3 regions of the Streptomyces sp. NPDC020983 genome follow, and region 2 is predicted to be linked to each of the others. Evidence: predicted binding sites of a transcription regulator. Region 2 holds the regulator's gene; each other region holds the start of a gene.

The links. Region 2 encodes HrcA, which represses chaperone genes, less so after heat shock. Its sites were predicted from a motif close to TTNGCACTCNGNNNNNCNGAGTGCNAA; they were not measured.
Region 1: the regulator HrcA is predicted to act here: its motif matches at 2,151-2,177, upstream of groES (co-chaperone GroES).
Region 3: the regulator HrcA is predicted to act here: its motif matches at 4,675-4,701, upstream of groL (chaperonin GroEL).

The regions. Positions count from the first base shown of each region.
Region 1 covers NZ_JBIRRA010000008.1:240,662-247,572, reverse strand. Annotated here, with positions in the region: gene ACH4SE_RS20230 (GNAT family N-acetyltransferase) at 1-399, shown strand, start outside; gene ACH4SE_RS20225 (MOSC domain-containing protein) at 631-1,299, shown strand; gene ACH4SE_RS20220 (SDR family NAD(P)-dependent oxidoreductase) at 1,329-2,111, shown strand; gene groES (co-chaperone GroES) at 2,326-2,634, shown strand; gene groL (chaperonin GroEL) at 2,769-4,394, shown strand; gene ACH4SE_RS20205 (MBL fold metallo-hydrolase) at 4,465-5,256, opposite strand; gene ACH4SE_RS20200 (ABATE domain-containing protein) at 5,359-5,967, shown strand; gene ACH4SE_RS20195 (SAM-dependent methyltransferase) at 6,006-6,911, shown strand, end outside.
Region 2 covers NZ_JBIRRA010000004.1:398,151-405,061, reverse strand. Annotated here, with positions in the region: gene ACH4SE_RS10800 (S41 family peptidase) at 1-461, opposite strand, end outside; gene ACH4SE_RS10795 (hypothetical protein) at 481-864, opposite strand; gene ACH4SE_RS10790 (16S rRNA (uracil(1498)-N(3))-methyltransferase) at 1,214-1,957, opposite strand; gene ACH4SE_RS10785 (nitronate monooxygenase) at 1,954-3,021, opposite strand; gene dnaJ (molecular chaperone DnaJ) at 3,364-4,497, opposite strand; gene hrcA (heat-inducible transcriptional repressor HrcA) at 4,498-5,514, opposite strand; gene ACH4SE_RS10770 (MBL fold metallo-hydrolase) at 5,712-6,476, shown strand; gene ACH4SE_RS10765 (DUF3097 domain-containing protein) at 6,501-6,911, shown strand, end outside.
Region 3 covers NZ_JBIRRA010000002.1:332,544-339,454, forward strand. Annotated here, with positions in the region: gene ACH4SE_RS04895 (trehalose-6-phosphate synthase) at 1-956, opposite strand, end outside; gene ACH4SE_RS04900 (glucosyl-3-phosphoglycerate synthase) at 1,056-2,021, opposite strand; SAM riboswitch class I at 2,189-2,315, shown strand; gene thrC (threonine synthase) at 2,309-3,619, shown strand; gene ACH4SE_RS04910 (ubiquitin-like small modifier protein 1) at 3,616-3,891, shown strand; gene ACH4SE_RS04915 (cold-shock protein) at 4,325-4,528, shown strand; gene groL (chaperonin GroEL) at 4,879-6,501, shown strand; gene murQ (N-acetylmuramic acid 6-phosphate etherase) at 6,589-6,911, opposite strand, start outside.

The sequences.
Region 1 (6,911 bases), on a different contig from region 2:
GACGCGGCGGGCGTCGACCTGGCCGCGGCCGTCCACGAGCAGGCCTTCGGCACGAGCGCGGAGCGGCTGCGGGCGCGCATGCTCGACCAGATCGCCGAGCGCGGCGACAGCGTGAGCATCGTCGTCGCGATGGCCGGGGACGAGCCGGTGTGCGCGGCCCGCATGGAGTTCTACCCCGGCACCGACTTCGCGGGCCTGTGGGGCGGCGGCACCGTCGAGCACTGGCGCGGCAGGGGCATCTACCGCGCCCTGGTCGCCCACCGCGCGCGCGTCGCCCGGGACGCCGGGTACGGCCACCTCCAGGTCGACGCCTCCGACCAGAGCCGCCCGATCCTCCAGCGCCTCGGTTTCGCGGCGCTCAGCGTGACGACGCCGTACCTGATCACCGCCCCGGCGTAGCGCCTGCCCGGCGGGGGCGTGCTCCGGCACGGCGGCAGGTGCGCCGCGCGCGTGCGGACGCCCCCTCGCCCGGGTGCCGGGCAGAGCCGGGGCCGGCGCGTACGGCGCACGCCTGCGCACCACCCCGGCGGCACGCCGCCGTTCCCCGCCCGCGGGGCGCGGCACTCCCGCCCGCGCGGGGCCGCCCCGGGCCCCCGCGCCCCGATCCCGTACCCCCAGGAGACACCGCCCGTGCACGTACTGAGCGTCAACGTCGGCCGGCCGCAGCCCAACCCCTGGAAGAGTCTGGAGGCGACCGGCATCGACAAGCGGCCCGTCGCCGGGCCGGTCGCGGTGACGGCGGCGGGGCCCAAGGGCACCGGCGCGGTGGGCCTGGCCGGGGACCGGGCGTACGACGTGAGGAACCACGGCGGCACCCACCAGGCCGTCTACGCCTTCGCGCGCGAGGACCTCGACCGCTGGGAGCGCGAACTCGGCCGCACCCTCCCCAGCGGCTCCTTCGGGGAGAACCTGACGACGGCCGGCTACGACGTCAACGAGGCCCTGATCGGGGAGCGCTGGCGGATCGGCGGGAGCGCCGGGCCGGTCCTGGAGGTCTCCTGCCCGCGCATCCCCTGTGTGACCTTCGCCGGGTGGCTCGGCGAGCAGGGCTGGATGAAGCGCTTCACGCGGGACGCGCGGCCCGGCCCGTACCTGCGCGTCGTCGAGCCGGGCGAGCTGGCCGCGGGCGACACGCTGGAGGTCGTCCACCGCCCCGGGCACCACGCCGTGACGGTGAGCCTCTCCTTCCGCGCCTTCACCACCGAACCCGAGCTGCTCCCCCGGCTGCTGGACGCCGACGCGCTCCCGCCGGAGGACCTCGCGGCGGTCCGCAAGCGCCTGGACCCGCATCCGGGCTGAGGGCCGCGCCCGCCCCGTACGCTGCCCCAATGACGACTTCCCTCATCACGGGCGCGACGTCCGGCATCGGTGCGGCATTCGCCCGGCGGCTCGCCGCCGACGGGCACGGCCTGGTGCTCGTCGCGCGCGACGCCGTACGCCTCGGCGAGCGCGCCGGGGAACTGCGCGGGCGGTACGGCGTCGACGTCGAGATCCTCCAGGCGGACCTGGCCGCGGACGGCGGCATCTCCGCGGTCGAGGAGCGGCTGCGCAGCCCCGTCCTGCCGCCGGTGGACGTCCTGGTCAACAACGCGGGCTTCGGCCAGGGCAGCCCCTTCCCCGACTCCCCGATGGCCGACGAGCTGCGCATGCTCACGCTGCACTGCGAGGCGGTGCTCCGGCTCACCGCCGCCGCGGTGGAGGGGATGCGCGAGCGCGGCCGCGGCTTCGTGGTCAACGTGTCCTCGGTCGCGGCCTTCATGCCGCGCGGCACGTACGCGGCGAGCAAGGCGTGGGTCGTCCGCTTCACCGAGGGCGCCGCCCTCGACCTGCGCGGCTCCGGCATCCGCTTCCTCGCGCTGTGCCCGGGCTTCGTGCGCACCGAATTCCACGAGCGGGCCGGCATGGACGCGAGCCGCCTGCCGCGCCTCGCCTGGCTCGACGCGGACAAGGTCGTCTCCGCGGCGCTGCGCGACCTGGCCCGCGGCCGTGTCGTGAGCGTTCCCGACGCCCGCTACAAGGTGGCCGTGGGCCTCGCCCGCCATGTCCCGTCCCGTCTCTTCGGCGCCGCCTCCACGACGGCGGGCCGCCGCTACGACCCCCGGCGCGGCTGATCGGGCGGCCTGGGAACGTTCGTCCGGTACGGCACGCGGCTGGCACTCCGCTTGACCGAGTGCTAAGAGCGGCCTACGCTCACTTCTGGCACTCAGCGAGGCTGAGTGCCAGAACTCAGCGACGAGGCAGGTCCGGCACCCGCGACGACGGGCCTACCAGGTCGCCGACCCTGACAGACACTCCCGTGAGCCCTTTGAAGGGGGAGGTCGGATCGTGACGACCGCCAGCACCAAGGTTGCCATCAAGCCGCTCGAGGACCGCATCGTGGTCCAGCCGCTCGACGCCGAGCAGACCACGGCCTCGGGCCTGGTCATCCCGGACACCGCCAAGGAGAAGCCCCAGGAGGGCGTCGTCCTGGCCGTGGGCCCGGGCCGCTTCGAGGACGGCCAGCGGCTGCCCCTCGACGTCGCCGTCGGCGACGTCGTGCTGTACAGCAAGTACGGCGGCACCGAGGTGAAGTACAACGGCGAGGAGTACCTCGTCCTCTCGGCCCGCGACGTTCTCGCGATCGTCGAGAAGTAAGTCCCGGCTGCACAAGCCCTTGATCCCGCCCCGGGTGTCCGAGCCTTGCGGCCGGGTCCCCGGGGCGGGGTTGTTTCACCGTCCTTATCGTCCGTGACGACGTGTTAGACGAGTAGACGAGGTAGTTCGCAGGCATGGCCAAGATTCTGAAGTTCGACGAGGACGCCCGTCGCGCCCTGGAGCGCGGCGTCAACAAGCTCGCCGACACCGTGAAGGTGACCATCGGCCCCAAGGGCCGCAATGTCGTCATCGACAAGAAGTTCGGTGCGCCGACCATCACCAACGACGGCGTCACGATCGCCCGCGAGGTCGAGCTGGAGGACCCGTACGAGAACCTGGGCGCCCAGCTCGTCAAGGAGGTGGCGACCAAGACCAACGACATCGCGGGTGACGGCACCACCACCGCGACCGTGCTGGCCCAGGCGCTGGTCCGCGAGGGCCTGCGCAACGTCGCCGCCGGCGCGTCCCCCGCCGCCCTCAAGAAGGGCATCGACGCCGCGGTCAAGGCCGTCTCCGACGAGCTGCTGGCCACCGCGCGCGCCATCGAGGGCAAGGACGACATCGCCGCCGTCGCCGCGCTGTCCGCGCAGGACAAGCAGGTCGGCGAGCTGATCGCCGAGGCGATGGACAAGGTCGGCAAGGACGGTGTCATCACCGTCGAGGAGTCCAACACCTTCGGCCTGGACCTGGAGTTCACCGAGGGCATGGCCTTCGACAAGGGCTACCTGTCGCCGTACTTCGTCACCGACCAGGAGCGGATGGAGGCCGTCCTCGACGACCCGTACATCCTCATCCACCAGGGCAAGATCTCCTCGATCCAGGACCTGCTGCCGCTGCTGGAGAAGGTCATCCAGGCCGGTGGCTCCAAGCCGCTGCTGATCATCGCCGAGGACGTCGAGGGCGAGGCCCTGTCCACCCTGGTCGTCAACAAGATCCGCGGCACGTTCAACGCCGTCGCGGTCAAGGCGCCCGGCTTCGGTGACCGCCGCAAGGCCATGCTCGGCGACATCGCCACCCTCACCGGCGCGACCGTCATCGCCGAGGAGGTCGGCCTCAAGCTCGACCAGGCCGGCCTGGACCTGCTCGGCTCCGCCCGCCGCGCCACCATCACCAAGGACGAGACCACCATCGTCGACGGTGCCGGTGACAAGGCCGAGATCGAGGGCCGCGTCGCCCAGATCAAGGCGGAGATCTCCACCACCGACTCCGACTGGGACCGCGAGAAGCTCCAGGAGCGCCTGGCGAAGCTCGCGGGCGGCGTGTGCGTCATCCGCGTCGGCGCGGCCACCGAGGTCGAGCTGAAGGAGAAGAAGCACCGCCTGGAGGACGCGATCTCCGCGACCCGCGCGGCCGTCGAGGAGGGCATCGTCTCCGGCGGTGGCTCCGCGCTCGTCCACGCCGTCAAGGTGCTCGGCGAGAACCTGGGCAAGGAGGGCGACGAGGCCACCGGTGTCGCCGTCGTCCGCCGCGCCGCCGTCGAGCCGCTGCGCTGGATCGCCGAGAACGCGGGCCTGGAGGGCTACGTCATCACCTCCAAGGTCGCCGACCTCGACAAGGGCCACGGCTTCAACGCCGCGACCGGCGAGTACGTCGACCTGGTCAAGGCCGGCGTCATCGACCCGGTCAAGGTCACCCGCTCCGCGCTGGAGAACGCCGCGTCGATCGCCTCCCTGCTGCTCACGACCGAGACCCTGGTCGTCGAGAAGAAGGAAGAGGAGCCCGAGGCGGCCGGCGGCCACGGCCACGGCCACTCGCACTGACCCCTTCACGGGCCTGACGCCCGCCACCCCCTCGCCGGGGTGGCGGGCGTCCGTCGTTCGCGGCGCGGGGTCAGGCGCGGCGGGACCAGTCCCCGTCCAGGCGGTCGGCCAGGCCGGCCGCGGTGAAGGCCGCGAGCAGGTCCTCGCGGCCCTCGGTGAAGTGGGCCCAGCTGTCGTGGTGGGCCGGGACGACGCGGCGGGCGTCGAGGATACGGGCGGCCTCGGCGGCCTGGGCGCTGTCCAGGACGAGCAGGCCGCCGCCGAAGAGCGCGGGGAAGCGCGGGGCGCCCGCGAACAGGACCGCGGTGTCCACCGGGGCGAAGCGCGCGGCGATCTCCCTGACGGCGTCCAGGGAGGCGTTGTCACCGCTGACGTAGACCGTCGGCAGGCCCTCCCCGGTCAGGACGAAACCGACCACCTGGCCGGTGGACGGCTCCACCTCCTCGCGCGGGCCGGGGCCGTGGACGGCGGGCACCGCGGTGACGGTGACGGTGCCGCCGCCCGGACGTTCCAGTTCGGCCGTCTCCCAGTCGGCCAGGCCCCTGGCGCTCCCCCCGAGGCGCTCGCCGCCGCCGGGGGTGGTCAGCGTCAGGGGGACGCCGGCGAGGAGGGCGCGGCCGGCGTCGTCGAGGTTGTCGGCGTGCTCGTCGTGGGAGAGCAGGACGACGTCGACGGGCCCGACGTCGGCGGGGGTGCCGGCGGAGGGGGCGGTCTTGGTCAGGACCGGGCGTCCGGGGCGGCGGAAGTCGCCGGGGCCGTCGAACGTCGGGTCGGTCAGGAACCGCAGGCCGCCGTACTCGAACGAGACGGTCGGGCCGCCGAACGTGCGGACGGGGAACTGGCCGGCGCCGGTCTGGGACATCGCATCTCCCTGTTTTCTCACGAAAAAAGTCTGCGTTTAACGTGATGACATCGACAGGCTAGGCAGGCATCACGGAAAAACGCAAGCACTACCATGAGAGGTATGGACGACACCCAGGCCACCGGCACGCCGCAGCCCGCCCTGCCCCCGGCCCCGGGAGCCGACCGGCACCGCTCCCTGGACTTCGCCGACACCGCAGCCACCCTGCCCGCCGGCCAGAGCTACGACCTGCTCGCCACCCCCGACGCCGCCATGCGCTGGCTCACCGCCCACGGCCTCACCACCCCGGACGTGCGGCTCTACGAGCTCTGCGCCCAGCGCATGCGCACCCTGCGCGCCCACGTGCGGGCCCTGTTCGCCGCCCGCGTCGACGGCACCGCCCCGGCCGAGGCGTCCCTGCTCGCGGTGAACCAGGCCCTCACCGCCGTCCCGACCGCGCCCCTGCTGAGCTGGGACGGCGCCGAGGGCCCGCGCCGCGTCCGGGCGCACCCCACCGACCAGGCCGTCAACCACGCACTGGCGACCCTCGCCGCCGACGCCGCCGACCTGCTCACCGGGCCCGACGCCGGCATCCTCGCCGCCTGCGGCTCCGCCCCCTGCGACCGCTTCCTCCTGCGCACCCACGGCCGCCGCCACTGGTGCTCCACCCGCTGCGGCGACCGCGCCCGCGCCGCCCGCGCCTACGCCCAGCGCGGCGGCGCCTCCCGCTGACGGGCGGGGAGGCCCTCCCGCCAGGGCAGAATGGGCGGGTGACGCCCGAGGACCTGGACCGGCTGCTGGCGCCCGAGGGGCAGGAACTGCTCACCGGGCTGCGAGGCCACGACCCCGCCGACGACCTCGCCGCCTCCACCCGGCTGCGGCGGACGTACGACGCCGGGCTCGTCGCCGCGGCCCTCACGCAGACGCGGCTGCGGCAGCGCGGCGCGGCGAAGTTCGGGCCCGAGGCGGAACGGATGTACTTCACGCCGCACGGCCTGGAGCAGTCCACCCGCGCGGCCGTCGCCGGCCACCGCGCCCGGCGCTTCGCCGCGCACGGCCCCGGCGGCGTCGCCGACCTCTGCTGCGGGGTGGGCGGCGACGCGATCGCCCTGCTGCGCGCGGGCCTCGCCGTCACCGCGGTCGACCGCGATCCGCTGACCTGCGCCGTCGTACGGGCGAACGCCGAGGCGCTGGGGCTGGGCGCGCGGCTGGAGGTGGTGTGCGCGGACGTCGCGGACACCGGCACCGGCGGCCGCGACGGCGTCTTCGTCGACCCCGCCCGCCGCACCGCCCGCGGCCGCGTCTTCGACCCCGAGGCCTACTCCCCGCCCCTGTCCTGGGCGCTGGACGCGGCGGCGAAGGGCGCGCCGGGCGCGGTCAAGGTCGCGCCGGGCATCCCGCACGAGGCCGTCCCGCCGGAGGCGGAGGCCGAGTGGATCTCGGACGGCGGTGACGTCAAGGAAGCGGTGCTGTGGTTCGGCGCGGGCGGGGCCGGGGTGCGGCGCGCCACCCTGCTCCCCTCCGGTGCCACCCTCGTCGGCCGCGGCCTCCCCGACCCTCCCGTCCGCCCCGTCGCCCGCTACCTCTACGAACCGGACGGCGCCGTCATCCGCGCCCACCTCGTCGCCGAGGCCGCGGAGGAGCTGGACGCCGCCCTGATCGACCCGACCATCGCC
Region 2 (6,911 bases):
AGCAGCACGGCGCCGTCCGGCCCGTACGCCACGTCGCCGACCGGCCCGAAGGGCAGCAGCTCGCCCGGTCCGCCGTCCAGCGGCACCGTACGGGCCCACGTGCGGCGGCCCGACGCCTGGCCGTGGCCCGTCGTCACCACCAGCGCGCCGTCCGGCGTCCAGCCGCGCACCGCCGTGCGCGGGTCGCCCCAGTACGTCAGCCGCCGAGAGGGGCCGCCGTCCAGCGGCGCCACGTGCACCTCGGGCGCGCCGTCCCGCGTCGACGTCCACGCCACGCACGCGCCGTCCGGCGACACACGGGGGCGGCCCACGGGCATGTTGTCCGCGCTGATCCGCCAGGCGCGGCCGCCGTCCAGCGGCGCGACCCACACGTCGTCCTCCGCCGTGAAGGCGATCAGCTCACCGTGCGGGTGCGGGTGCCTCAGGTACGAAGGCTGGTGATTCGGTGTCGGCTGCGTCACCCGACCACATTAACTTCGATCAACTCCCCGCAGTATGCCGTCCGTCGCAGTTCCCGAGCCCGTCCACGGAGAAGACCCGCTCCGCGCCGACCGTCGCCGTCAGTCTGCCGCGCACGCACAGGTCGTCGAGCTGCTCGGTGACGTTGCCCGTCACGGCGATCCTGCGGTCGTCCTCGGTGCGCCCCACGCAGTCGACGCCCGCGCTGTGCGTTCTGGACCGTGCGCTGCACGAGAGCCACTGGACGTCGACGCCCCGGTGTTCGAGGGCGTGCGTCGCCAGCTGGTCCGTCGTCACGGAGACGGCACTGCTGCCGAGGCCGTCGGCGGGCTCGCACGCGGTGGCGGCTGCCGCCGCCGCGGTGAGGAGGGCGGCAACCGCCCACGTTCTCCTGGCCTTTCCCATGCGCCCTACGGTGCTGCGGCGCTGCCCGCGGGTCCATCCCCCGCGCGGCCGATTCACCCCTTACGGGGCAAGGTCCCCCCTTCGGGGGTGAGTTGCCGCGTCCGCGGGTGCCGCTCCGCGCCACCGGGTGCCCCGCGAGGTGCGTTGCGCGGACTTCCGCGCGCGGGGCCCCTGGGTGACCGCCACGTGGCATGGCGCCTGCTTCCCGGTGGGCCTGAGCGCGCCCCGGGCGAACGCTCACCCTGCGCGCGGAGGGCGACCGCCAGGGGCGCGGGGCACTGCGCGACAAGCCACCCACCGGGGGAGGATCGCGGACGTCACCGCCCGGGGCGGCCCGGCGCCCGGACCGTCAGGACCAGCGGCCGGTGCGGGTCTGGAGGAGGGAGACGGCGGCGACGCCGGCGGTGGAGGTGCGCAGCACGGTGGGGCCGAGGCGGTACGGGGAGGCGCCCGCCTCCGCGAAGGCGGCCAGCTCCTCGGGCGCCACCCCGCCCTCGGGGCCGACGACGAGGACGACCGACCCGGCGGCGGGCAGCGCCGCGGTGGCCAGCGGCAGGGAGCCCTCCTCGTGGAGGACCCCGGCGAAGTCCGCCGCACGCAGCAGCCCGCACAGCTGCCGCGTCGACGCGAGGTCCGCGACCTCGGGAAACCGCAGCCGCCTGGCCTGCTTCGCGGCCTCCCGCGCGGTCGCCCGCCACTTCGCGAGCGACTTCGCGCCCCGCTCCCCGCGCCACTGCGTGACGCAGCGCCCCGCCGCCCACGGCACGACCGCGTCCACCCCGGCCTCGGTCATCGTCTCGACGGCGAGTTCGCCGCGGTCGCCCTTGGGGAGGGCCTGGACGACGGTGATCCGGAGCACCGGCTCCTCCTCGACGCGGATCCCGTGCACCTCGACGTCGAGCTCGTCCTTGCCGCGGGCCGCCGCGACGACGCCGTACGCGCCCCGCCCCGCCCCGTCCGTCAGGACGACCTCCTCGCCCGGCTGGAGCCGCCGTACGGACACGGCGTGCCGTCCCTCGGGCCCGTCCAGGGTGACGAGCGCGGGGCCGCCGTCGAGCGCGTCCGGCCCGACCAGGAAGACCGGCGCGGTCATGCCCCCGCCCCCTGCGCGGCCCGCATCTCCTCGGCGAGCAGCTCCACGAGCCGCCCCGCGGACTCCTCCCGGGCCAGCCGGTGGCCCTGCCCCGCCCACAGCGCCATGCCCTGCGCGTCCCCCGCGGCCGCGGCCGCCCTGCGCAGCGGCGCGGTCAGATGGTGGACCTGCGGATAGCCGGGCGGCGCGTACCGCCCGTGCTCGCGGACGAAGCGGTTGACCAGCGCCCGGGCCGGGCGCCCGGAGAAGGCCCGGGTCATCTCGGTGCGGGTGAACACCGGATCCGTCAGCGCCTGCTTGTGCAGCGGGCTCGCCCCGGACTCCGGGCACACCAAAAACGCCGTGCCGAGCTGCGCCGCGTCCGCGCCCGCCGCGAGCACCGCGGCGACCTGCCCGCCGCGCATCAGCCCGCCGGCGGCGAACAGCGGCAGCGCCACCGCCTCGCGCACCTGCGGCAGCAGCGCGAGCAGGCCGTCGCCGGTGCCGTCGAGCAGCGGGTCGTCGCGATGCGTGCCCCGGTGGCCCCCGGCCTCCACGCCCTGCACGCACAGCGCGTCGGCGCCCGCGGCCTCCGCGGCCCGCGCCTCCGCCACGGTGGTGACCGTCACGACGGTGTACGTGCCCGCCTTCCGGAAGGCGTCCAGCACCCTGCGGGCCGGGCAGCCGAAGGTGAAGCTCACCACGGGGACAGGGTCCTCCAGCAGGATCGCGACCTTGGCGTCGTACGCGTCGTCGAGGCCGCCCGCCTCCGGGTCGCCCAGCGGCACCCCGTACCAGGCCTCCTCGCCCGCGAGCTGCTCGGCGTACACCGCCACGGCGGAGGGGTCCGTCGCCGGGAGCTGCGGCATGAACACGTTCACCCCGAAGGGCCGCGTGCTCTGGTCGCGGAGCTGGCGGATCTCCTCGTACATCGCCTCGGGCGTCTTGTAGCCGGCAGCCAGGAAGCCGAACCCGCCGGCCGCGGCCACCGCCGCGGCCAGGCGCGGATTCGCCGCGCCGCCCGCCATGGGGGCCTGCACGATCGGAAGTGCCGAGAATGTCGGCAGGTGTGCCGCAGCAGCCATGCGCCTACCCTAAGCGCCCCGCGGGGGCGCCCTCGCGGAGGGCGGTGGTGCCAGGGGCACGGGAAACTACGGGACCGGCCGGTGGTGACCGGCGCCCACCGGCCGGAGGCCCGGACACGACCACTAGCCGGAGGTGACCGGCCCGCCACCGCCCGGAGGCCCGGACACGACGGCGACCGCCCCTTCGGGCCGGGGACGGCCCGCGCGCCCCGGTGGGTGGTTGCCCACGCGGTCCCCGCGCCCCTGGTGGCTGCCCGGCGCGGCGGGGGCGGCGCCGTGCGCCGCGCCCTGCGGGGACGGCGCGCCGCCCCCGCAGGGGCGGCAGGTCACCGCGGCACGCGCTCAGCGGCCGTTGAACGCGTCCTTCAGCCGTGAGAAGAGGCCCTGCTGACCGGGGGCGAACTGGCCGGTGGGGCGCTCCTCGCCGCGCGCCTTGGCGAGGCGGCGGAGCAGCTCCTCCTGCTCGGCGTCGAGCTTGTTCGGGGTCACGACCTCGACGTGGACGACGAGGTCGCCGCGGCCGCCGCCGCGGAGGTGGGTGATGCCGCGCTGGTGGAGCGGGATCGACTGGCCGGACTGCGTGCCGGGCCGGATGTCGATCTCCTCCACCCCGTCCAGCGTCTCCAGCGGGCACTTCGTGCCGAGCGCCGCCGCCGTCATCGGGATGGTGACCGTGCAGTGCAGGTCGTCGCCGCGGCGCTGGAAGACCGGGTGGGCGGTCTCGCGGATCTCGACGTAGAGGTCGCCGGCGGGGCCGCCGCCGGGGCCGACCTCGCCCTCGCCCGCGAGCTGGATGCGGGTGCCGTTGTCGACGCCCGCGGGGATCTTGACGGTGAGGGTGCGCCGCGAGCGGACCCGGCCGTCGCCCGCGCACTCGGGGCAGGGGGTGGGCACGACCGTGCCGAAGCCCTGGCACTGCGGGCAGGGCCGCGAGGTCATGACCTGGCCGAGGAAGGAGCGGGTGACCTGGGACACCTCGCCCCGGCCGCGGCACATGTCGCACGTCTGCGCGGCGGTGCCGGGCGCGGCGCCCTCGCCGTTGCAGGTGCCGCAGGTGACCGCGGTGTCGACCTGGATGTCCTTGGTGGTGCCGAAGGCGGCCTCTTCGAGGTCGATCTCCAGCCGGATCATGGCGTCCTGGCCGCGCCGGACGCGCGAGCGCGGACCGCGCTGCGACGACTGGCCGAAGAACGCGTCCATGATGTCGCTGAAGTTTCCGAAACCGCCGCCGAAGCCGCCGCCCGCCCCGCCGCCGGTGGCGGACAGCGGGTCGCCCCCGAGGTCGTAGACCTGCTTCTTCTGCGGGTCGGAGAGCACCTCGTAGGCGGCGTTGATCTCCTTGAACCGCTCCTGCGTCTTGGGGTCCGGATTGACGTCAGGGTGCAGCTCCCGGGCAAGACGGCGGAAGGCCTTCTTGATCTCATCGGGACCTGCGTCGCGGCGTACGCCCAGTACGGCGTAGTAGTCCGTGGCCACTTACGACTCCGCCAGGATCTGTCCGACGTAACGTGCCACTGCGCGTACCGCTCCCATCGTTCCGGGGTAGTCCATGCGGGTCGGTCCGACCACGCCGAGTTTGGCGACTGCCTCGTCGCCGGAACCGTAGCCGACGGCCACGACCGAGGTGGAGTTGAGGCCCTCGTGAAAATTCTCATGCCCGATCCGCACGGTCATCGCGGAGTCGGTGGCCTCGCCGAGCAGTTTCAGCAGCACCATCTGCTCTTCCAGGGCTTCGAGCACGGGTCTGATCGTGAGCGGGAAGTCGTGGTTGAACCGGGTGAGGTTCGCCGCGCCGCCCAGCATGATGCGCTCTTCGGGACGCTCGACGAGGGTTTCCAGCAGGGTGGACAGCACACCGGCGACGGCGGGCCGGTCGTCGGCCTCGAAGCTTTCCGGCAGATCCTGCACCAGCGGGGGCACGTCGGCGAACCGGCGGCCGACGACCCGGCTGTTGAGCCGCGCCCGCAGGTCGGCGAGCACGGTCTCGGTGACCGGGGCCGCGCAGTCGACGAGGCGCTGCTCGACCCGGCCGGTGTCGGTGATGAGCACCAGCATCAGCCGGGCGGGCGCGAGCGCGAGCAGTTCGACGTGCCGGACCGCGGAGCGGGTCAGCGACGGGTACTGCACGACGGCGACCTGCCGGGTGAGCTGTGCCAGCAGCCGTACGGTGCGGGCCACCACGTCGTCGAGGTCGACGGCGCCTTCCAGGAAGTTCTGGATCGCGCGCCGCTCGGCGGACGAGAGCGGCTTGACGCCGGCCATCTTGTCGACGAAGAGCCGGTAGCCCTTGTCGGTGGGGATGCGGCCGGCGCTGGTGTGCGGCTGGGCGATGTACCCCTCGTCCTCCAGCACCGCCATGTCGTTGCGCACGGTGGCGGGCGAGACGCCGAGGTTGTGGCGCTCCGTGAGTGCCTTGGAACCGACCGGTTCCTCGGTGCCGACGTAGTCCTGCACGATGGCGCGCAGGACCTCGAGTCTGCGTTCGCTCAGCATCGCGCACCTCCCTGCCGGTTTCGTGCCGTGTCCGTACCCTGCCAATACCCTGGCACTCCTGCGTTTCGAGTGCCAGCTTCCCCGGAGCCAGTGTACGGCGAGGCAACAAGGACTCGGCAAGGGTGCGCGGCGCACCGTTGCGGGGAGCCGGCGGCGGGCGGCCCCGCCGCGGCGATACGGTCACCCCCGTGGAATCTGTGGACGGCACCGAGGACCCGGGCGCGGACGGTTCGGACGCTGCGGGCGGCACGTCGTGGGAGCACCTCGCTCCCGGCGTCGCCCGGCGCCGGCTGCCGCACCTCGACGTGACGATCGGCCTGGTCGTCGGCGCCGACGCGGTGCTGCTGGTGGACACCGGCTCCACGCTGCGCGAGGGCGCCGAGCTGCGCGCGCAGGTCGCCGCGCTCACCGGCCGTGACGTCACCCACGTCGTCCTCACGCACGGCCACTTCGACCACGTCCTCGGCGCCGCCGCCTTCCCCGGCGCCGAGATCTACGGTCACCGCGCGCTCGGCGGCCTCCTGCGCGCGCAGGGGGACGCGCTGTGGGCCGGCGCCGTCGCCCACGGCACCGACCCGGCGGAGGCCGCGCAGGCGGCGGCCGCGCTCGCCCCGCCGACCCGGCCGGTCGCCGGGGAGACCGTCATCGACCTGGGCGAACGCCTCGTGCGCCTCGTGCACCCCGGGACCGGGCACACCGACCACGACCTCGTCGTGGTGGTGCCCGGCGGCACCGCGAGCGACCCCACGGTCGTCTTCTGCGGCGACCTCGTCGAGGAGTCCGGCGAACCCCAGGCGGACGAGGACGCCGTCCCGGACCGCTGGCCCGGCACCCTCGACGTCCTCCTCGCCCTCGGCGGCGAGACCGGCCGCTACGTGCCCGGCCACGGCGCCGTGGTCGACGCGCGCTTCGTCCGCGCCCAGCGGGACGCGCTCGCCGAGCGGTTCGCCGCCGGAAGCTGACGCGGGCTCGTTACGATCGCCCGCATGCGCAGCAGGACGTACGACGGCGACCTGACCCCGCCGTGGAAGAAGTCGGCCCCCGCCCCCGAGGTCCCGGCCGAGCCCGATCTCGTGGTCGAGGAGGCCGCCACGGGCTTCTGCGGCGCGGTGGTGCGCTGCGAGAAGACCGCGGAGGGCCTGACGGTCACGCTGGAGGACCGCTTCGGCAAGCACCGGGTCTTCCCGATGGTGCCGGGCGGCTTCCTCATCGACGGCCGCGCCGTCACCCTGGTGCGGCCGCAGGGCGCGCCGAAACCGCGCGGGCCGCTGCTGTCCGCCTCCGGCTCGATCGCCGTCCCCGGCGCGAAGGCGCGCGTCGCGCGGGCCGGGCGCATCTACGTCGAGGGCAAGCACGACGCGGAGCTCGTCGAGCGGGTGTGGGGCCACGACCTGCGG
Region 3 (6,911 bases), on a different contig from region 2:
GAGGGGTACGCGAAGGCCACGTGCACCACCCGGCTGCGCCACCCGGGCCGCTCCTCCAGCAGCCTGCGGTACGCCAGCAGGCCGCGCACGATGTTCTTGGACAGCTCCGTGCGGTCCACCCGCACGATGAGCTTGCGCCCCGGGCCCGTCTCGGCCCGCAGCGCCGCCATCCGCTGCTCGACGTCCTCCCGGCCCGCGCGCTCGCGCAGGAAGTCCGCGTCGGCCCCCAGTCCGTGCACGCCCAGCCGCGTCGTCCGCCCGCGGTACGTGACCGCGTGCCCGTCCGCCGACCGCTCCGCACCCAGCACGTCCACGCAGCACGCGGCGAACGAATCCGCCCACCGCCGCGTCAGGAACGCCGCCCGGTCCGCGCCGAGCACGCCCTCCAGCACCGCCGCCGCGATGTCGTCCGGCAGCAGCCGGAAGTAGTCCGGCGGTGCCCACGGCGTGTGCGAGAAGTGCCCGATCCGCAGGTCGGGGCGCCGCTCCCGGAGCATCGACGGGGCCAGCACCAGGTGGTAGTCCTGCACCAGCACCGCCGCCCCGGGCGCGGCCGCCTCCGCGAGCGCGTCCGCGAAAGCCGCGTTGTACGCCTCGTAGGACGCCCACTGGCGGCGGAAGCCCTCGTCGAAGACGGGCTCCAGCGGTGTCTGGTAGAGCATGTGGTGGACGAACCACAGCACGGAGTTCGCGATGTCGTTGTAGGCGGCGTGGAAGACGTCCGGGTCGATCGCGAGCATCCGCGAGCCCGGCTCGCCGACCCCGCGCCTGACCGCCTCCCGGTCGCCCTCGCCCAGGGCCGCGCACACCCACAGCGAGTCACCGTCCGACTCGATCGCGCTCAGCCCGGAGACGACCCCGCCGCCGCCCCGCTTCCTGTCCAGCTCACCTCCGGCGAGGCTGTACGAGACCGGGCCGCGGTTCGACGCGACGAGCACACGTGCGAGTCCTTCCACGTCACCGAGCCTTGCCAATCGCCCCGGGCGCCAAACATCCGGGTGGGGCGCGCCCCCGGAGCGCGCGGCCCGCACGGCAGGGAGCGCCCCGCGCACGGACTACGCGGCGCGGTGGCGGAGGTACTCGGGGACGGCGAGCATCGGGGGGCGCTCCTCCGTGTCGACGGGGTGGGTCGAGGGGACGAAGCCCGAGGCCGCGCGCTCGTACTGCGTCAGGCGCGGCCTGACGAGGTGGCCGCGGGCCAGCCGCAGGTGCGCGGTGCGGTAGATCGCGGCGGCCATGCGGCCCAGTGCGGCGCCGTCCTGGTGGCGGTGGTGGCGGACGCCCACGTCCACCTGGCCGAGCGCGTCCAGCCCGGCCAGGGAGAGCGCGTCGACGAGCATGCCCAGCTCGACGCCGTAGCCCACGGGGAAGGGCAGCTGCTCCAGCAGCGAGCGCCGCGCCGCGTACTCGCCGCCGAGAGGCTGGACGAAGCCGGCCAGGCGCGGCCAGTGGAGGTTGAGCAGAGGGCGGGCGACGAGTTCGGTGACGCGGCCGCCGCCGGCGGGGACGACCGTGCCGCCGGTCTCCAGCGGGCGGTCGTACATCGCCTTGACGAGCTGGACACCGGGCTCGGTGAGGAGCGGGCCGACGATGCCGGTGACGAAGCCGGAGTCGAACTCGCGCAGGTCCGCGTCGACGAAGCAGACGATCGCGCCGCTGGTCACGAGCAGCGAGCGCCACAGCACCTCGCCCTTGCCCGGGAGCGCGGGCAGCCGCGGCAGGATGTCGTCGCGCGCGACGACGGTGGCCCCGGCCGCCGCCGCGACCTCGGCCGTGCGGTCGCGGGAGCCGGAGTCGACGACGACCAGCTCGTCGACGAGCGCGGCGCCCGGCGCCATGAGGTCGCGGCGGATGGCGGCCACGATCGCGCCGACCGTGGCCTCCTCGTCGAGCGCGGGCAGCACGACGCTCACGCTGCCGGCCGGGCCCGCCGCCCGCTTGGCGGCGAGCAGCAGCTCCAGCGGCCGCTCGCTCGCGGACCAGGACCGTGTCGCGAGCCAGCGCTCGACCTCTTCCAGCACGTTCAGCGCTCCCGTGTGTCCCGTGTGTGACGCATCTCGCGGTACGGACGGCTATCTCACCGGTGTCCGGTGTCGGTTACAGTCTTGAACAACGCCAGTACGCCCCGCATGCCGGGGTCGGCAGGCGGGACAAACGCCCGGACCGCTGAAGCCGTCCGGTGCCATACCGCTCATCCAGAGGGGCAGAGGGAACGGCCCGTTGAAGCCCCGGCAACCCTCCCGCCGACCGCGAGGTCAGGTGGGGACGGTGCCAATTCCGGCTCGCGGCGACGTACGCCGTGGGGAAGATGAGGAGAAAGGGCCTCGCCACCATGGCTGTGCAGAACACCGCCACCACCACCCCCCAGGACACCGCCTTCGGCCCCGCCGTCGCCCTCTCGTGCCGCGAGTGCGGCACCCGCTACCCGCTGACCCCGGTCTTCGCGTGCCTGGAGTGTTTCGGGCCGCTGGAGGTGGCGTACGAGCTGCCGGCCGGCGACCCGGAGCGGCTGCGCAAGCAGATCGAGGCCGGCCCCGCGAACATCTGGCGCTACGCGCCCCTGCTGCCCGTCCCCGCGGACGTGACCGAGAAGCAGAACCTGAACCCCGGCTGGACCAAGCTCGTCAGGGCCGACAACCTGGCCCGCGAGCTGGGCGTGACCGGCGGCCTGTACGTCAAGGACGACTCCGGCAACCCGACGCACTCCTTCAAGGACCGGGTCGTCGCGATCGCCCTGGAGGCGGCCCGCACCTTCGGCCTGACGACGCTGTCCTGCTCCTCCACCGGCAACCTGGCGGGCGCGGTCGGCGCGGCCGCGGCCCGGGCCGGCTTCCGCTCCTGCGTCTTCATCCCGGACGACCTGGAGCAGGGCAAGGTCGTCATGGCCGCGGTCTACGGCGGCGACCTGGTCGCGATCAAGGGCACGTACGACGACGTGAACCGCTTCTGCTCGGAGCTGATCGGCGACCCGGCGGGCGAGGGCTGGGGCTTCGTCAACGTCAACCTCCGCCCGTACTACGGCGAGGGCTCCAAGACGCTGGCGTACGAGATCGCCGAGCAGCTCGGCTGGCGGCTGCCGGACAACCTGGTCATCCCGATCGCCTCGGGCTCGCAGCTCACCAAGATCGACAAGGGTCTGAAGGAGCTGATCGCGCTCGGCCTGGTCGAGGACAAGCCCTACAAGATCTTCGGCGCGCAGGCCGAGGGCTGCTCGCCGGTCTCGGCCGCCTTCAAGGCCGGCCACGACGTCGTGCGCCCGGTCAAGCCCGACACCATCGCCAAGTCGCTGGCGATCGGCAACCCCGCGGACGGCCCGTACGTGCTGGACATCACCCGCCGTACCGGCGGCGCGGTCGAGGACGTCGACGACGGGCAGATCGTCGAGGCCATCAAGCTGCTCGCGCGCACCGAGGGCATCTTCGCCGAGACGGCGGGCGGCGTGACCGTCGGCGTGCTGAAGAAGCTGATCGAGACCGGGCAGCTCGACCCGGCCGCCGAGACCGTCGTGCTCAACACCGGCGACGGCCTGAAGACCCTGGACGCCGTCTCCCCGACCACCGGGCCGACCGCGACCATCGCCCCCTCCCTTGCCGCCTTCCGAGAGGCTGGACTCGCATGAGTGCTTCCGTCCGCATCCCCACGATCCTCCGCACGTACACCGGGGGTCAGGCCGAGGTGCCCGCCGAGGGCGCCACGCTCGGTGAGGTCATCGAGTCGCTGGAAAAGAATCATGCCGGTATTTCCGCGCGGGTTCTCGACGACACCGGAAAGCTCCGGCGTTTCGTGAACGTCTATGTCAACGACGACGATGTACGGTTTTCCGACGGCCTCGCCACCGCGGTGCCGGACGGCGCCAGCGTGTCGATCATTCCCGCGGTCGCCGGCGGCTGATACCGGATACCCGGTGCCGGATACCGAGCGTGAGCGAGAGCGTGATCCGGTAGGCCCCGCAGAACTGACAAGAATACGCAGAAGCTTCGACGTTTAAACTCCGCCCCATCCGGGAACTGCTTTCGACCCGGGTGGGGCGCCGTCATGTCGGACGCGAAGTCGTAGCGCCGATTTATCGGCAAATTCACAAGCGATAAGCGTGCTATGTCCGCTGTGTCCCGCCCGGCTTGCCCCACATTATCGTTTCTTCCTGGGGTATTTCCGATGCGTCGCGCCAAGAATTCTCGTCCAATTGACCTGTTGCGGACGGCATCCGTGCAGATACATTCAGCCGCGGTCGACGCGTTCCGGCGCACACCCCCACGGGGGTGAGGTCTGACCCGGGCCCGCGGAGCGCGGGGCCGCGATAGGGCCAGTAATAGGGGAGTTAGGAATGGCTCAGGGCACCGTCAAGTGGTTCAACGCGGAGAAGGGCTACGGCTTCATCGCGGTCGACGGTGGTGCGGATGTCTTCGTCCACTACAGCGCGATACAGATGGACGGCTACCGCACCCTCGAAGAAGGCCAGCGAGTCGAGTTCGAGATCTCGCAGGGTCAGAAGGGGCCGCAGGCGGACATGGTCCGCGTGGCCGGCTGATCGGCGCGGGCGCGTTCGGCCACCGACGCGACGCCAGGAAGGGCCACCCCCGCTCGGGGTGGCCCTTTCGCCGTGCCGGGGCGCTCGCCGCACGGGGCGCTTGCGGCCGGCGCGCGCCCCGTGCGGGCCCCCGCCGGGGGTGGGCGCTTGCACTCGGCAGGGGAGAGTGCTAATCATTGGCGTTAGCACTCTGCGCGTGAGAGTGCCACTTGGACCGGGTCGGTGAGGCCCGTCCGGACGTCGGGAAGGAACCGGCGCCCGGCAGGCCGTCCGTCGCGGGCGCCACGCGGTCCGTTCCACCGCCCCCCGCCTCCGGTGGGGGAACCCCCAGTCCGCGGAGGACACTTCACATGGCTAAGATCATCGCGTTCGATGAGGAGGCGCGGCGCGGCCTTGAGCGCGGGATGAACCAGCTCGCCGACGCCGTTAAGGTCACCCTCGGTCCCAAGGGCCGGAACGTCGTCCTTGAGAAGAAGTGGGGCGCCCCCACGATCACCAACGATGGCGTGTCCATCGCCAAGGAGATCGAGCTGGAGGACCCGTACGAGAAGATCGGCGCCGAGCTGGTCAAGGAAGTCGCGAAGAAGACCGACGACGTCGCCGGTGACGGCACGACGACCGCGACCGTCCTGGCCCAGGCCCTGGTCCGCGAGGGCCTGCGCAACGTCGCCGCCGGCGCCAACCCGATGGCCCTCAAGCGCGGTATCGAGAAGGCCGTCGAGGCCGTCTCCGCCGCCCTGCTGGAGCAGGCCAAGGACGTGGAGACCAAGGAGCAGATCGCCTCCACCGCCTCCATCTCCGCCGCCGACGTCCAGATCGGCGAGCTCATCGCCGAGGCGATGGACAAGGTCGGCAAGGAAGGCGTCATCACCGTCGAGGAGTCGCAGACCTTCGGCCTGGAGCTCGAGCTCACCGAGGGCATGCGCTTCGACAAGGGCTTCATCTCGGCGTACTTCGCCACCGACCTGGAGCGTATGGAGGCGTCGCTCGACGACCCGTACATCCTGATCGTCAACTCCAAGGTCTCCGCGGTGAAGGACCTGCTCCCGCTGCTGGAGAAGGTCATGCAGTCCGGCAAGCCGCTGCTGATCATCGCCGAGGACGTCGAGGGCGAGGCCCTGTCGACCCTGGTCGTCAACAAGATCCGTGGCACCTTCAAGTCCGTCGCCGTCAAGGCCCCGGGCTTCGGCGACCGCCGCAAGGCGATGCTGGGCGACATCGCGATCCTCACCGGCGGCACGGTCATCTCCGAGGAGGTCGGCCTCAAGCTGGAGAACGCGGGCCTGGACCTGCTCGGCCGCGCCCGCAAGGTCGTCATCACCAAGGACGAGACCACGATCGTGGACGGCGCCGGTGACGCCGACCAGGTCGCCGGCCGCGTCAACCAGATCCGCGCCGAGATCGAGAACAGCGACTCGGACTACGACCGCGAGAAGCTCCAGGAGCGCCTGGCGAAGCTCGCGGGCGGCGTGGCGGTCATCAAGGCCGGTGCCGCGACCGAGGTCGAGCTCAAGGAGCGCAAGCACCGCATCGAGGACGCGGTGCGCAACGCGAAGGCCGCCGTCGAGGAGGGCATCGTCGCCGGTGGTGGCGTGGCCCTGCTCCAGGCCTCCGCGGTCTTCGAGAAGCTGGAGCTGGAAGGCGACGAGGCGACCGGTGCCAACGCCGTGAAGCTCGCGCTGGAGGCCCCGCTCAAGCAGATCGCCGTCAACGGCGGCCTCGAGGGCGGCGTCATCGTCGAGAAGGTGCGCAACCTGCCGATCGGCCATGGCCTCAACGCCGCGACCGGCGAGTACGTGGACATGATCGCCGAGGGCATCATCGACCCGGCCAAGGTCACGCGCTCCGCGCTGCAGAACGCCGCGTCGATCGCCGCGCTGTTCCTGACCACCGAGGCCGTCATCGCCGACAAGCCGGAGAAGGCCGCCGCGGCCGCTCCGGGCGGCATGCCCGGCGGTGACATGGACTTCTGATCCTCCGGGATCGCCGTCCAGGCACGCGTGACGGCGGCGCCCGCCCTCCGAGCGATCGGGGGGCGGGCGCCGCCGTTTTCCGTGTCCCTACACGGGCCGGGCCGACTCCAGGGCCTGCCGCAGATGGCCGCCGGACTCGCGCAGCAGCCGGTCCGCGGTCGGGGCGTCGACGCGGGCCAGCAGCGTGAGGATGGCGGGCTTGACCTCCCCGTCGGTCGCGGTGAGCGCGTCCTCGATCGCCGCGTCGTCCGCGCCGGTGGCGAGCGAGACGATACGGCGCGAGCGGGCGCGCAGCTTCTCGTTGGACGCGCGCACGTCCACCATCAGGTTCCCGTAGGTCTTGCCCAGCCGGATCATCGTGATCGTCGAGAGCATGTTGAGCACCAGCTTCTGCGCCGTACCGGACTTCA